One region of the Nesiotobacter zosterae genome, then DNA from elsewhere that is predicted to be linked to it. Evidence: riboswitches for the same ligand, from Rfam matches in the RefSeq annotation. Region 1 holds a riboswitch; the other holds the start of a gene.

Region 1 (6,356 bases):
GGGAAATCACTTTTATCTGGAGCACAGATACACACCAATCTCTAATTCTTCGAACAGCCGACATTCCAATCACATCGTGGCTGATCTGAACTCAGATCTCGACAGTAAGGCAAAGCGCATCAGAGCCATTCAGGCCCACAATGCCTTTCGCTCAATGAAGAACAAGAATGTTACGCAGCCGCCAGAGCAGGCTCTTTCATTTACACAAGGCTACCAAAACGTCCATCTGATACTCGGACAAGTGATCAATGATTACTCCATCATCTCGGGCGATGGCACGGTTTTGTCCACGATTCCTGCCTACAAGAAAATGATTGAGGCCTTGCTGGCAGATGAAGATGCACTTGTCGTATTCAAGGCGCATCCTTGGGAAACGGCAAAGTACGGTGATCTCGGCAACGTGACGCTCAAGTATCTCCAAGACTGGCAAGAATGCCTGCCAGCTCACCAAAAAGAACGCCTTGTGCTTTTGGAAAACTCGAACTTGCGGCAGCTTCTAAGAGAATGCAGCGGCGTGTTCACGCTGTGCTCGCAAGGCGCGATTGAGGCCGCTCTGGAAGGCTTCAAGCCTTACGTAATAGGTGGTGCCTTCTACGACCAAGGTGGGTTTACCAATAATCTGAGTTCCACAGGTGAACTGCGGAAAATTGTCGAAGACAACAAGCTCGTCTGCACGCTTTCCTTGGAGGAATACGAAGGTCTGGAGGCGTATCTCTCATTCATGATATTGGATCACCTGTTCCTCGCCAACAACTGTCCTTTACATCGAATTTCGGCGATGCTCCAGGAGCCCCAAAGCCTCCCACATATCAAATCCAAGGCCAGCGAAATCAGCATTCGCCCAACCTTCGAAGAGGCGTTGGCATGAAAGTGAACTTCGTCATAACCCGGGACTTGGGCAGCAAGATTTTCGCGGACCTTTTCAGGAGATTTGCCAGAGACGGCCGGTTTGACCTTGCGATCTCAGAAAAGGCACTTCCAGGAGCGGACATCTATCACTTTCACAGACCGCAGCTTGAAGAGCACCTGCCTGCACGCAGCGTTGTGACAGTCCATCACGACCTGGAGGACAGCGACCCCTTTGTATCGTTTGACCGCTTCGAGTCAAAGTACCGTCAAGCAGAGCGCATAATCTGCCTGAACACGGGTCAAGCGGAGTTTCTAGCCCAACACGGAATGCACCACACAGTGGTGGTTCCCCATGGCTACGATCCCAAGCTTTTCAGCAAAAAGCCTCTCCGTACATACAAAACTGGCGAACCTCTCAAGCTCGGCTTCATCTCACGGCGCTATGGCCGCCGCGTCAAGGGAGAGGTCCTTCTGGAAGAGATCTTTCAAACCCTTCCACCGGGCAGCGCAGAGTTTTATCTGATTGGGGAAGGGCGAAGTCAGGATGCCGCCCTTTTAGAGAGCTTTGGCTTTAGCTGCCGTTGTTATGAGTTCCTGCCCTACCAGCTTTTTCCGGAGGTCTACAAGGAGATTGACTTCCTTCTCATGCTCAGTGCGCATGAAGGAGGGCCAGCGAACATTCCGGAAGCTATTGCCTCTGGGACGCCAGTCCTGACCACGCCTGTTGGACTAACAAGAGACTTGATTGTCGACGGCGAGAACGGCCTGTTCCTATCAGGGGACTTTAAGCAAGATCGGGAAACACTGCTTAAAGTGATGAACAACGAAAACGGCATTTTCGATCGATTGACCCAAGGCGCACATATGTCCAACAAGGCGATCACTTGGAACGAGGTCATCTCCCGCCATATTGACATCTATCGCACGGTTTCCGGCATCGCCTCCGCTGGCGAGCCAAAAGAATTAGCAAACTCAACCACATAGCTTCAAATCAGGGCTGACAGAAGTAGTCGCTTGCGCTTCCTGCCAACCCCTTTCGCTTTTACAGATCGAGCACCAGATGCGGAGCGCCATCACTGGTTTTGGCCCACGTCACGCCCTCTGGTGACACGGTGGCGTTGACTCTTTGCCGGTAGGCAGAAAAGCTCTCAAATCTGACCACATCAACCGCCTCGTCAAATTGCAGCGTCAACTGATAGGCATCCCCGTGGCCAATCGGGTGAACTGAGAGCACAGTACCTTCGAAGGGCTGCTTCAAATACCGGCCCGAGACACGGTCACCAATGGAAAGATGAAGTTGTGGTCTGTTGGAAAGGCGTGCGGCGGCCACATTCCAGTTGCGAAAACCAAGCTCCTTTGCAACGTGCTCCAAGGCTTCGGAATGGGTGATCACCTTCCCAATCAGTGCAAGGTTAGCGCGCACTTCACGGGCTCGTTTCTTGGCAGTGCTCAAGGTTGGAACAGACAGAGCTGCGGGCATGAAAGCATCCTTTCATTGTCATCAGCATTACTCTGCGGGTGCCCACATTACCGCAGACCGCTGAAAACTAGGGATCTGCTTGTTATGCCGTGATGACAGAGAGCTTCACCATAAGCCCATTGGCTCGTGAGCGGCAGGCCTCTCAACCTTGTCCACCGTGATAGGGACAACGGACAAGCCTGTCAACCAACAGCGCCGCACTGGTGCTTTCACGCCAACCTGTTGCGCATGAACAAGAAGGGCGCCTGAGCGCCCTTGAGTTCCCTGGCGTAGGACGGATCAAACCTGCGCCAATGCCTGTTCTACATCCGCCAGCAAATCATCCGTGTCTTCAATGCCTATGGAGAGACGCAGGGTCTTGTCAGAAATACCCAGCTCAAGTCGCGCTTCTTCCGCCACACTCTGGTGGGTGGTGGTTGCCGGATGTGTGATCAGGCTCTTGGCATCGCCCAGGTTGTTGGAAAGCTGCACGATGTTCAGCGCGTTGGAGAACTTGAAAGCCGCTTCCTTGCCGCCAGCAAGATCAAACGCCAACATGGTCGAACCACCCCGCATCTGCTTCTTGGCGATCTCCGCCTGAGGATGATCGTCACGGCCAGGATAGACAAGGCGAGAAACAGCGTCATGCTCAGCCAGCAGATTGGCGACCTTGCCTGCAGTATAGGTTTGGCGCTCAACGCGAAGAGGCAGCGTTTCAAGCCCCTTCAGCAGCACCCAGGCATTGAACGGGCTCATGGCCGGGCCAGTGTGCTTATAAGGATCATGGAATTCTTCGGTGATCCACTTCTCATCAGAAAGCACCACACCCCCGAGGCAGCGTCCCTGCCCATCGATGTGCTTGGTGGCGGAATATATCACCACATCAGCGCCCAGCGCCAGAGGCGATTGCCAAATGGCAGTTGCAAACACATTGTCGACGATCAGACGCGCACCGGCGTTGTGCATGAGATCTGCAACGGCCTGAATATCAATCACATCCAACGTCGGGTTGGTTGGACTTTCCATGAAGGCGACTTTGGTGTTCGGGCGCAGAGCTGCCTTCCATTGCTCAAAATCAGTCCCGTCAATAAGGGTCGATTCGACCCCGAAACGAGGCAGCAACTGCTCGATGATGTATCGGCAAGACCCAAACAGGGCCTTCGGTGCAATCACGTGATCGCCCGCCCTCACTGAAGCCATCAGGGCAGAATGCACAGCTGCCATACCGGAGGCGGTCGCCCGCGCAGCCTCTGCGCCCTCGATCTCGCACATGCGCTTTTCAAACATGGAGACGGTGGGGTTTGCATAGCGAGAATAGATGTAGCCCGGCTCCTCGCCCAGAAAACGAGCCTCTGCCGCTTCAGCACTGCCATACACAAAGCCCTGTGTCAGATACATGGCTTCAGACGTTTCACCAAAACTGGATCGCGTGGTCCCTCCATGCACGAGTTTGGTGGCTGGCTTCCAAGTGTCTTTGTTGTCTGTGCTCATTATGCGTCCTTGCCATCATCGGTTTTCGAGAACTGCCCTGCTCATAGAGTGGCCCGTTTCTGAAAACAAAAAACCCCGGCCGAAATAGCCAGGGTCTTGCTACAAGAACCCGGCCCTTTAGCAACTTATTTTACGTGGCAGCAAGCCGGCCGGCCCAAATCACCACAAAACAGGCCTTTTGATTAGGCCAAAGACAAGGGTGCGTCAAACAAATTTGTGGCCCTGCTTTCTTGAAGTATCCTCAAAACCAGATCACAGAAGCCTTGGCCTGTGCCTCATTGTCCTGTAATCACGGAAGTCACTTGAGAAAACACGAGCTGCGCTTTACTGCAGTTGAGCAGACAGCAAATCAGATCATGGGACCTACCGGTATGGGTGGAATTCTTCCTGCGAAAACAATCGCCAACATGTTTGCAACCGGGGCCATTTCGGCGCCGCGCAAACCAGATGAAGACCAGATCCAGCCTGCGAGCCTGGACCTCCGGCTGGGAGCCAAGGCGTGGCGCGTTCGTGCCTCTTTCCTCCCGGGTCCCGGTGCCCTTGTGGAAGACAAGCTGCAAAACCTCATTTTGCATGAAATTGATCTGACCAAAGGCGCCGTGCTGGAAACCGGGTGCGTTTACATCGTAAAGCTTCAGGAAGCCCTGAAGCTGCCTGAGGGCCTGTCCGCCACCACAAATCCAAAGAGCTCCACGGGCCGCATTGATGTGTTCACCCGTGTCATTGCCGATGAAGGCCGCGCCTTTGACAGTGTCCGCGAAGGCTACTCCGGCCCGCTTTACGCAGAAATTTCCCCGCGCACTTTCCCTGTCCTCGTGCGTGAAGGCACCCGCCTCTCACAGATCCGCTTCAGAAATGGAGATGCCCTGATCTCAGATGAAGAGCTTCTCAAGGTGCATGAAGAGCACACACTGGTGTCGGGCGGAGACGATCTGATCGGCGGCGGCGTGCAGCTCTCAATCGACTTGAAGGGCACGGGCAAGGATAGCCTCATCGGATACCGCGCCAAACGCCATACTGGCGTCATCGACGTGGACAAGAAAGAAGCGCAAACCCCGGAGGAGTTCTGGGAGCCGATTTATAACCGCGGCGATGCCTCGCTAATCTTGGACCCCAACGAGTTTTACATTCTGGTGTCGCAGGAAGCCGTTCACGTGCCGCCCATGTACGCCGCCGAAATGGTACCCTTTGATCCGCTGGTGGGTGAATTTCGCGTGCACTACGCTGGCTTCTTTGATCCGGGCTTTGGTCACTCGACAGTCGGAGGTTCCGGCTCCCGTGCTGTTCTCGAAGTACGCTCTCATGAAGTGCCCTTTATCGTGGAGCATGGTCAGACAGTCGGACGTCTCGTTTACGAAACCATGCAGGAACGGCCTGAAACCCTCTATGGCGAGGGGATTGGCTCCAACTACCAGGGCCAGGCCCTCAAGCTGTCCAAGCACTTTAAAAAGCCTCAGAAGCAGAACTAGACAACTCACGGAAACGCATGCCGCTCTATACGGTCACTCGGGAATTTCAGGCTGAGCTGGAAGAGAAGAAGTCTCGCTTCCTCGCTTTTCTGGTTCCCTATGACCGCTTCGAAACCCGCCTCTCCGAACTGCGCGATCAACACCGCAAAGCCAACCATCATGTCACCGCGTTCCGGCGCATGCTGGATGAGGGGCGTATTGATGAAGGGGCAAAGGATGATGGCGAGCCCGCCGGAACATCCGGCATGCCTATGCTCAAGACCATGATCGGCGCCAGGCTCATCAACTGCGGCATTATCGTAGTGCGATATTTCGGCGGCACAAAGCTGGGCACAGGCGGTTTGGCACGGGCGTATTCCGGCGCTGCAAACGCGGCCATAAACTGTGCCGAATTGGAACAATGGTTCCCGATCAAGACAAAGAAGGTCTCCGTTTCCTTTGCCGACACCTCTGAGCTTGAACGCCGTATCTCCCTGCTATCCTTGAGAGTTTTGGACCGCACTTTCACAGAGGACGGTGCCACACTGCTCATCGAGGGGCCAGAAGAGACCCTCGCCCAGCTCTAAGCACAGCCCTCAAGATCTCAGAGCCTGCTTATTCACCCCAAACCAGTCTTGGGCAACAAGTCGGGACTGTCGCCCTGTTGGTCGCCGTGAAATCGTTAAGCAAAGATTAACGCTTGGCACAGGGCTTGCGAAGCATACACCGCAAGGCCACGGCCTGCCCCAAATTGGGACAGCGCCTGCGGGGAGGATGTATGCGAGTAACCCGACTGACTGCCAGTACTGAGTATCATGCGGACCGTGCCACGGTGCGCAGAGGCCCGACCCTACGCGCGGCACACCAACACCGTGCAACCCATGTCCCAAATCGTCCTCATCGCTCAGGCCGTGCGCTTGTCCCGGTTGATGGCACGCCATCTGACGGCGCCACAGCTCAGGAAGACAACCTTGGCCAGATTGTCTCGTACCGCAGCAACGCACCCTTTGTAGCGCACCTGATTGCCGTGAGAGACAAGGATCCGCAAACCCGTGAGAAACGGCGCGCCGATCCGCAGACCTCAAGCATGAGCTATAAGGCAACGTTTA
Region 2 (6,356 bases), on a different contig from region 1:
TTGTTGCAGCTTGCCGAAACCTTCGGCAAGGATCTTGGCGATGACAGAATCCTTATACATTATAAGCTTAGCCAGGCAGAAATCGCGAATATGGCAGGCGGCGCTCGCGAAAACGTTTCCCGAGTTTTGAACAGCTGGAAGAGAGAAGGCACAATAAGCAGGCTCTCTGGTTACTATGCTCTGGAAAAACTAGGTGTGTTACGGGCACAAGCCAAACTTTGATAAGTGAAACTGCTATGACGCAGCGCACAATAATAGTACTATAGTAGTACCTGTTGTTGCTATAAACAAAATCAAAGTGAGTAATCGCTATGCACACTGAACTCTACGACATCCGCCCGTTGGCGGAACGTAGCCCGGTTCACGCTTCTTTGGAGCATGAACACGTCAACGCTCTGGTTTCTTCTCTGGTAGAGCTTTTGGAAGATCACTCTTCCCTAAAGGAAAGACTTGCTGAGGTATCTGGTGGCGACTGGTCAGACCATGTCTATCGGATGACCCAGTTCTGGAAGACGGCGCTTTTACGCTGCCAGAGCTACACTGGCCGGCCCGCATATCTGTTTTCAAACAAGGCGCATTTGTTCCAACAGGATGATCTGGACCAATACAAGGCTTTGTTCCGCGCGGCATGCGCAAAGACCATTCCCCTGCCGGCTCAAGCGGCTGTGGTCAAGGTTGCCGACACTGTTGCAGATAGCCTCAGTCAAGCTATGTTCGGTACTCCACGGACGATGGCAGCTTAACGGTCGGTATCATCCAGACCAACGCTGCTGGAATGAGAGGAATACTGATCGAATGACAGATGCTGCTAAACAAGCAGAGGTCGAGCTGCCGGTGGGCGAGTTGACCACGCGCACGATGGCAATGCCAGCAGACACAAATGCCTCCGGCGACATTTTCGGCGGCTGGGTTGTGTCTCAGATGGATATTGCCGGGGGTATTTGTGCAGGACAGTTTGCACAGGGCCGCGTTGTTACAGTTGCCATCGACAGCATGACCTTCATCCGGCCAGTAAAGGTTGGTGACGTTTTATGTGTCTACACTGAGGTGACCAAGGTAGGCCGTAGCTCAATGGAGCTGAACATCGAAGCCTGGGCCTTGCGCCACCGCTTTGGCCATCGCGAACGCGTGACACGCGCCAAGTTCACCTTTGTGGCAGTGGATGACGAGGGACGTCCGCGCGAGATCAGCGAAGAACAGCGCAAAGCCTTTCCGGACTAGTTTGAACGGCGGTTGGGCTTAAAACGGAAGAGCCTGCGCGCTTAGAGGGCGGGCAGGCTGAGTGGCTTGCGACGAAATTTGCTTCGCAGGGCGTCATACTCACGCGGTCGGCGCAGCACTGTCTCCGCGAACAATCCCTCATCGATCACTGTCGAGCATCCCTTGCTCCACAGATTGACCAAGGTGCCATAGCGCTCAGCGCGTTCCTCTGCTGACAGGAGAGGGATTGCATCGTTCTCGGCTGGTTTGGGAAGGCGGCTCACGATGCCCTTGTGCAGCACAAGGCAATCGAGCAAATAGGCGGCTGTGAACTCACCGCGAAGATGCGCCACCGCTTCACGCAGTGCAGACGGCACATGGTCGTGAATGCGAGTTTGCCACTGGGAGTGGGGCTGTCCTGTAAGATCTAACAAATAATCCTCCATCGGTTTCCCGAGGAGGACTGGCGCAAATTCCATTTCAGTACCGCTTTGTTGCCGATCTCTCGAAGTTGCCTTCAAGTTTCAGCCGCATCCCGATTGCGGAAACCACCTTGCCCGGTAAGGCAGGTTGGCGAGGGCGCCAGCCCTTCTCTTGATGATGCATTCGGTATGCCACTGGAACTTGAATAAATCAAGACCTCGCGTCGGCGGTTTTCTATGGTCTGTGTATAGCGTCAGTGCCATCTCAGGCGACTTTAGCAGCCAAACGTCAGAGTCTCGTTAAAACTGGGCAACTTAGGGGCATTGGCCGGTTGAAGCCGCCTCTCTCCGCAGGTTTTGTGGTTCTTCCCCAAGAGTTCTTCATAGATACGCGTTGCGCACTGCAATCGGGCCTTTGCGGCAAGACGGTACCAGACAGCGCGAATGCGGGCGCCGGATAGAGCTGCCGCCCCTATGGAGAGCTAAGTCGCAGGCAAACAAAAAGGCGGTCCTGCAGGACCGCCTGGATCGTTCTTACTCGGCCAAGCCTTACAGCTCGCTAACCTTTATGGTGAGCTTTCCCTTGTTGCTGCCGTCAAATAGTTTGTTGATGGCAGTTGGGGCGTTCTCCAGACCTTCAACCACATCAAGGCGGTATTTCAACTGGCCTTTCCCGAGATACTCACCGACTTTACCCAGGATTTCCCCAAAGCGATGCCAGTGATCAGTCATCACAAAGCCTTTCATGGTAAGCCTTTTCTTGATCATGGCGCTTAACTCAGGACCAGAAGGTGCCTCTGTGGAATTGTAGGTCGAAATCAATCCACAAAGCGCGATCTTGCCGTGGGCCTTCATGTTGTAGAGCGCCGCCTGAAACGGAGCGCCGCCGACGTTTTCAAAATGGATGTCCAGACCGTCTGGGGCAAAGTCGTGAATGCCCTTCATCAGGTTGTCGGTCTTGTAGTTCAGCGCCGCATCAAAGCCGAGCTCGTCCGTCAGCCATTTACACTTCTCTTCGCTGCCTGCAATGCCGATAACCTTCAGGCCGTCGGCTTTTGCCATCTGTCCCACCAGAGAGCCTACCGAGCCGGCCGCCCCGGTAACGCATAGGGTCTGGCCCGCCTGAGGCTCCAGAATCTCCTTATAGCCACAGTAGGCTGTGGCACCCGCGAGCCCCAAAACGCCCATATAGGCATCCATTGGAACGGCCTGTGGAAGCACGTTCACTTCCTCCGGTGCTACATCAGCATACTGTGTCCACCCCAGAAAGCCTGAAACCCAGTCGCCTTCCTTCAGCTTGTCGGTCTTGCTCTGCGCCACGATGCCAGTGGCAATGCCGCGCATGGTGCTTCCAAGCGGAATTGGCGGCACATAGCTGTTTTCATCCGCACTCATCCAGCCGCGCATTGCCGGATCAAGAGAGAGGTAAACAACACGAATGCGGGCCTTGCCCTCTTCCAGCGCCTCCAGCGTTTCGGTGCGAGCTTCAAAGTCCGTTGGCTTGATGTCGCCAATTGGGCGTGCCGCCAAGAGAATGCGTTGGTTTTGCATCTATGCCTCCTATAGGTGTATCTGCATACACATTGCCATTTGCAAAAAGTTACCTCTATAGTCGATTTGGAAAGCTAAATTTGCAGAAAGTGCAAAAGTGAAATCTACCCGGTTACTCTGTTTCATCAAGACCGCAGAGCTTGGCAGCTTCTCGGCAACGGCCACAGCGTTGAACATGCAAGTGTCGTCGGTGACGCGTCATGTCACGGCACTGGAAGAGGAGCTGGGTGCGCGCTTTTTCAACCGATCACGCAAACGCATCACGTTGACTGAGGCAGGTGGCTTGTTCCTGCCATTTGCCAAGAGGATCTTGGAGGAGGAGAGGCGTGCAAGAGAAGCGGTCAACGGGCTGCAAACCGCGCCAACAGGTGAACTGACCATCAGCTGCACACGTGCTTTTGGCGAATATTGGCTTGCCGCGCGCCTGCCGAAATTCATGGAGGCCTTTCCCCATGTGCAGCTAGCGCTTCAGTTTGACGATCGCGTCATAGACCTGAGTTCAGAAGGGGTTGATCTTGCCATTCGCATTGGCGCTCTTACCGACAGTGGCTTGATCGCACTGCGAATTTTGGAAAATGAGTTTCTTTTGGTGGCGTCGCCGGACTATTTGGAGCGGCACGGGACGCCACAAACGCTGGCTGATTTGGCAAAGCTCCATGGCGTCTGGCTTGCCTACCCCAGGTGGTCGAACTTCCGCGTGCTTGGTCAAAAGGACATGGATTTGGTTCTACCGCAGCGCATCGAGCTGAACACGCCAGCCTCCATTCATCAGGTCGTCAGAAATGCGGGCGGCATTTCCGCGCTGCCAACGTGGATGGTGTCGGAGGATGTGGCGTCGGGCCGCCTTGTCCCGCTTCTCACATCCTACCGATTTTCACCTTACGAGAGTGACAACAGCGCGGTTTACGCAGTTTATCAGGAACGGCGGTTCATGCCGCCCAAAATCCGGGCCTTTCTGGATTTCCTGAAAGGGGAGGCCGCGCACACCAAGCCTAGTTGATGTGTTTGTAGGCCTCGTCACCCCAAAGCTGGTTGACACGCTGGTCACGTCCACAGCGAAAGCGGTAAAATTTGTACTTTATCGGGCTCTTTTTGTAGTAGTCCTGATGATAGTCCTCTGCGGGATAAAACATCGCGGCGCGTTCAATCGGGGTTACGATTTGCCCCTCTGCTTTGCCGGAGGCGTTAAGGGCCTGCTTGGAAGCTTGCGCTGCGCGCAATTGTTCTGCGCTTGTGGCGTAGATGGCAGTGGAATAGCTGAAGCCACGGTCACAGAACTGCCCTCCTGCATCTGTCGGGTCAACGCTGTGCCAGAACACGTCCAACAGTGTGTCGTAGCTCACCCTTTCCGAGTCGTAGGTGATCCGCACCGCCTCCCGGTGCCCTGTCCCACCCGCGGTAACCTGCTGGTAGGTTGGGTTCTGCACGGAGCCACCGATGTAACCCGACGTCGTGTCCAAAACGCCCGGCAGCTTGTCAAAGTCTGATTCAACACACCAGAAACACCCGCCTGCAAAAATGGCTGTTTGCGGCGCGGCGCTTGCTGGCGAGGCGGCAAAAAAAGATGCGGAGATCAAGGAAAGAGTGACAGCGCGGCGAAGGTTCAAGGCAAGCTCCCATTACTTGATGAAGATGGACTGGATACTACTCGCTGGGGGTACGACCGCCTAAACACCTCGGTTCACAAATGGGTGACGCTCGCAACTGGGCCGAGGTTCTCACAACTTCGGGCGAGAAACGTCAACGCCCATACTGTGAGACGTCCTGATGCGAGATTTTTCATCTCGCGAGAAGAAGGAGAGTGATGGGATGCCAGTGCAAAACAATGCAAGCCTCCAGATCATCAATGTAAACAACATTGGCTTCGGCACCATCCGGCTTCAACCGCAGGCGTATGTCAGCCAGTTTCGCTACAATCTGGAATTTGAGGACGGTCAGTTGCCCAGCATCTATTTTGCTGCCAACCCGACCGTGTCAAACAACTCAATGCGTTTGCGACCTTTACATGAGCATGGCTTCTGTCCCACTAACGGCGGTACGCGTATGTATTTTGCAGTTGCTGGTTTGCAGATGGAGAATCCTCGCAATGCTTTAAGCAGCAATCTGGAGCAGGTGACGGGGAGCATCTACAAGAGCAAGTATTATGTTTTTATAAAGCTCGGTGTCACGCAGACTGATTTCATAGCAGCGATTGCTGCCCTACAAACATCCTCAACCCAAATGTCCACGCAGGAGTTGCAGGAAGCCAACGCAGCGAAGAACGTGACCGGGGCAACTCGAACGGTCTATGTGAACGAAGGGACTTTGGCAGGCACGTTCTGGGCGCATAAGCATTCTGGTTGGGAGAGCGGCCTTATGGGTTCCAGCGCAAACAAACTCTATCGACCCATGGAACTGATGGATTTCTCGATTCAGGGTGGAGATGTGGCGCAAGCTCAAGGTGTAGGGGATCAGTACGCGAACAGTTTAAACCTCATTCCCACCGACAGCGCTAATGTGCACTCAGGCCATTCCTTGATTGATCCGGAGAAGCTGCGTGCCTACTACATTGCACGGGCTGATCCAGCGGGCACGGGTAACATCACAGGCACAGAGATTTGGAACAACCTGTTTCGGTTGGGACAGTACCAGCAGTTTCACTCGCTCTATGCCAATAACGGGCAGGTATCGAGAACGGAAATTGTACCTGGGTCCCAAACCTTCCCCTTAAGCATGTTCCGCTACTACCCAAGCTATAACCGCAATATTGACACAGCGACCATGTCAACGACACAGCGACAGTACATTTGTTCGCTGATCGGAGGTTTTGTGAACAACTGACGGTAATCAGGGTTGCCCCCAAACCACTAGGTTAAAGAGCGGCAATTTCCTCGTTTTGATAGATCGCAAGGCCCTCAGCCGGGTGCGCTGCGACTTCGATCATCGCTTTGGCGACTTGTTCTGCCGCAATCGGGCGGTAGCGTTTGAGCGGGCCCAACAGGAACAAGCCCAAAGGGCTCAAGATCGCTGCCGCAAGGCTCTCCTTCAGGCGGTACTCATTGCGCTCCCCGATCAGAAGCGAGGGACGAAAAATGCTTGTCCGCGGAAATCCAAGGTCGGCGACCGCCTGCTCAACTTCCCCTTTGGTACGTAGATAAGCGCTACGGCTTCCCGGGTTTGCGCCGAGAGAAGACACCAGGAGCA

The links. Region 1 has a riboswitch for S-adenosylmethionine ahead of Q3Y58_RS15500 (O-succinylhomoserine sulfhydrylase). Riboswitches for the same ligand answer to the same signal wherever they lie in the genome.
Region 2: it holds a riboswitch for S-adenosylmethionine, as region 1 does, so the genes downstream of both, Q3Y58_RS05230 (hypothetical protein) here and Q3Y58_RS15500 (O-succinylhomoserine sulfhydrylase) in region 1, are expected to answer to the same signal.

What each region holds. Positions count from the first base shown of each region.
Region 1 covers NZ_JAWXVZ010000010.1:131,372-137,727, forward strand. The annotation lists gene Q3Y58_RS15485 (capsular polysaccharide export protein, LipB/KpsS family) at 1-868, shown strand, start outside; gene Q3Y58_RS15490 (glycosyltransferase family 4 protein) at 865-1,833, shown strand; gene Q3Y58_RS15495 (glyoxalase superfamily protein) at 1,892-2,329, opposite strand; gene Q3Y58_RS15500 (O-succinylhomoserine sulfhydrylase) at 2,609-3,799, opposite strand; SAM riboswitch at 3,897-3,975, opposite strand; gene Q3Y58_RS15505 (2'-deoxycytidine 5'-triphosphate deaminase) at 4,171-5,268, shown strand; gene Q3Y58_RS15510 (IMPACT family protein) at 5,286-5,834, shown strand; gene Q3Y58_RS15515 (hypothetical protein) at 6,026-6,356, shown strand, end outside.
Region 2 covers NZ_JAWXVZ010000003.1:114,624-120,979, forward strand. The annotation lists gene Q3Y58_RS05215 (Crp/Fnr family transcriptional regulator) at 1-222, shown strand, start outside; gene Q3Y58_RS05220 (globin family protein) at 312-743, shown strand; gene Q3Y58_RS05225 (acyl-CoA thioesterase) at 796-1,221, shown strand; gene Q3Y58_RS05230 (hypothetical protein) at 1,263-1,634, opposite strand; SAM-I-IV-variant riboswitch at 1,681-1,806, opposite strand; gene Q3Y58_RS05235 (NADP-dependent oxidoreductase) at 2,172-3,173, opposite strand; gene Q3Y58_RS05240 (LysR family transcriptional regulator) at 3,271-4,173, shown strand; gene msrA (peptide-methionine (S)-S-oxide reductase MsrA) at 4,166-4,780, opposite strand; gene Q3Y58_RS05250 (hypothetical protein) at 4,941-5,993, shown strand; gene Q3Y58_RS05255 (NAD(P)H-binding protein) at 6,025-6,356, opposite strand, start outside.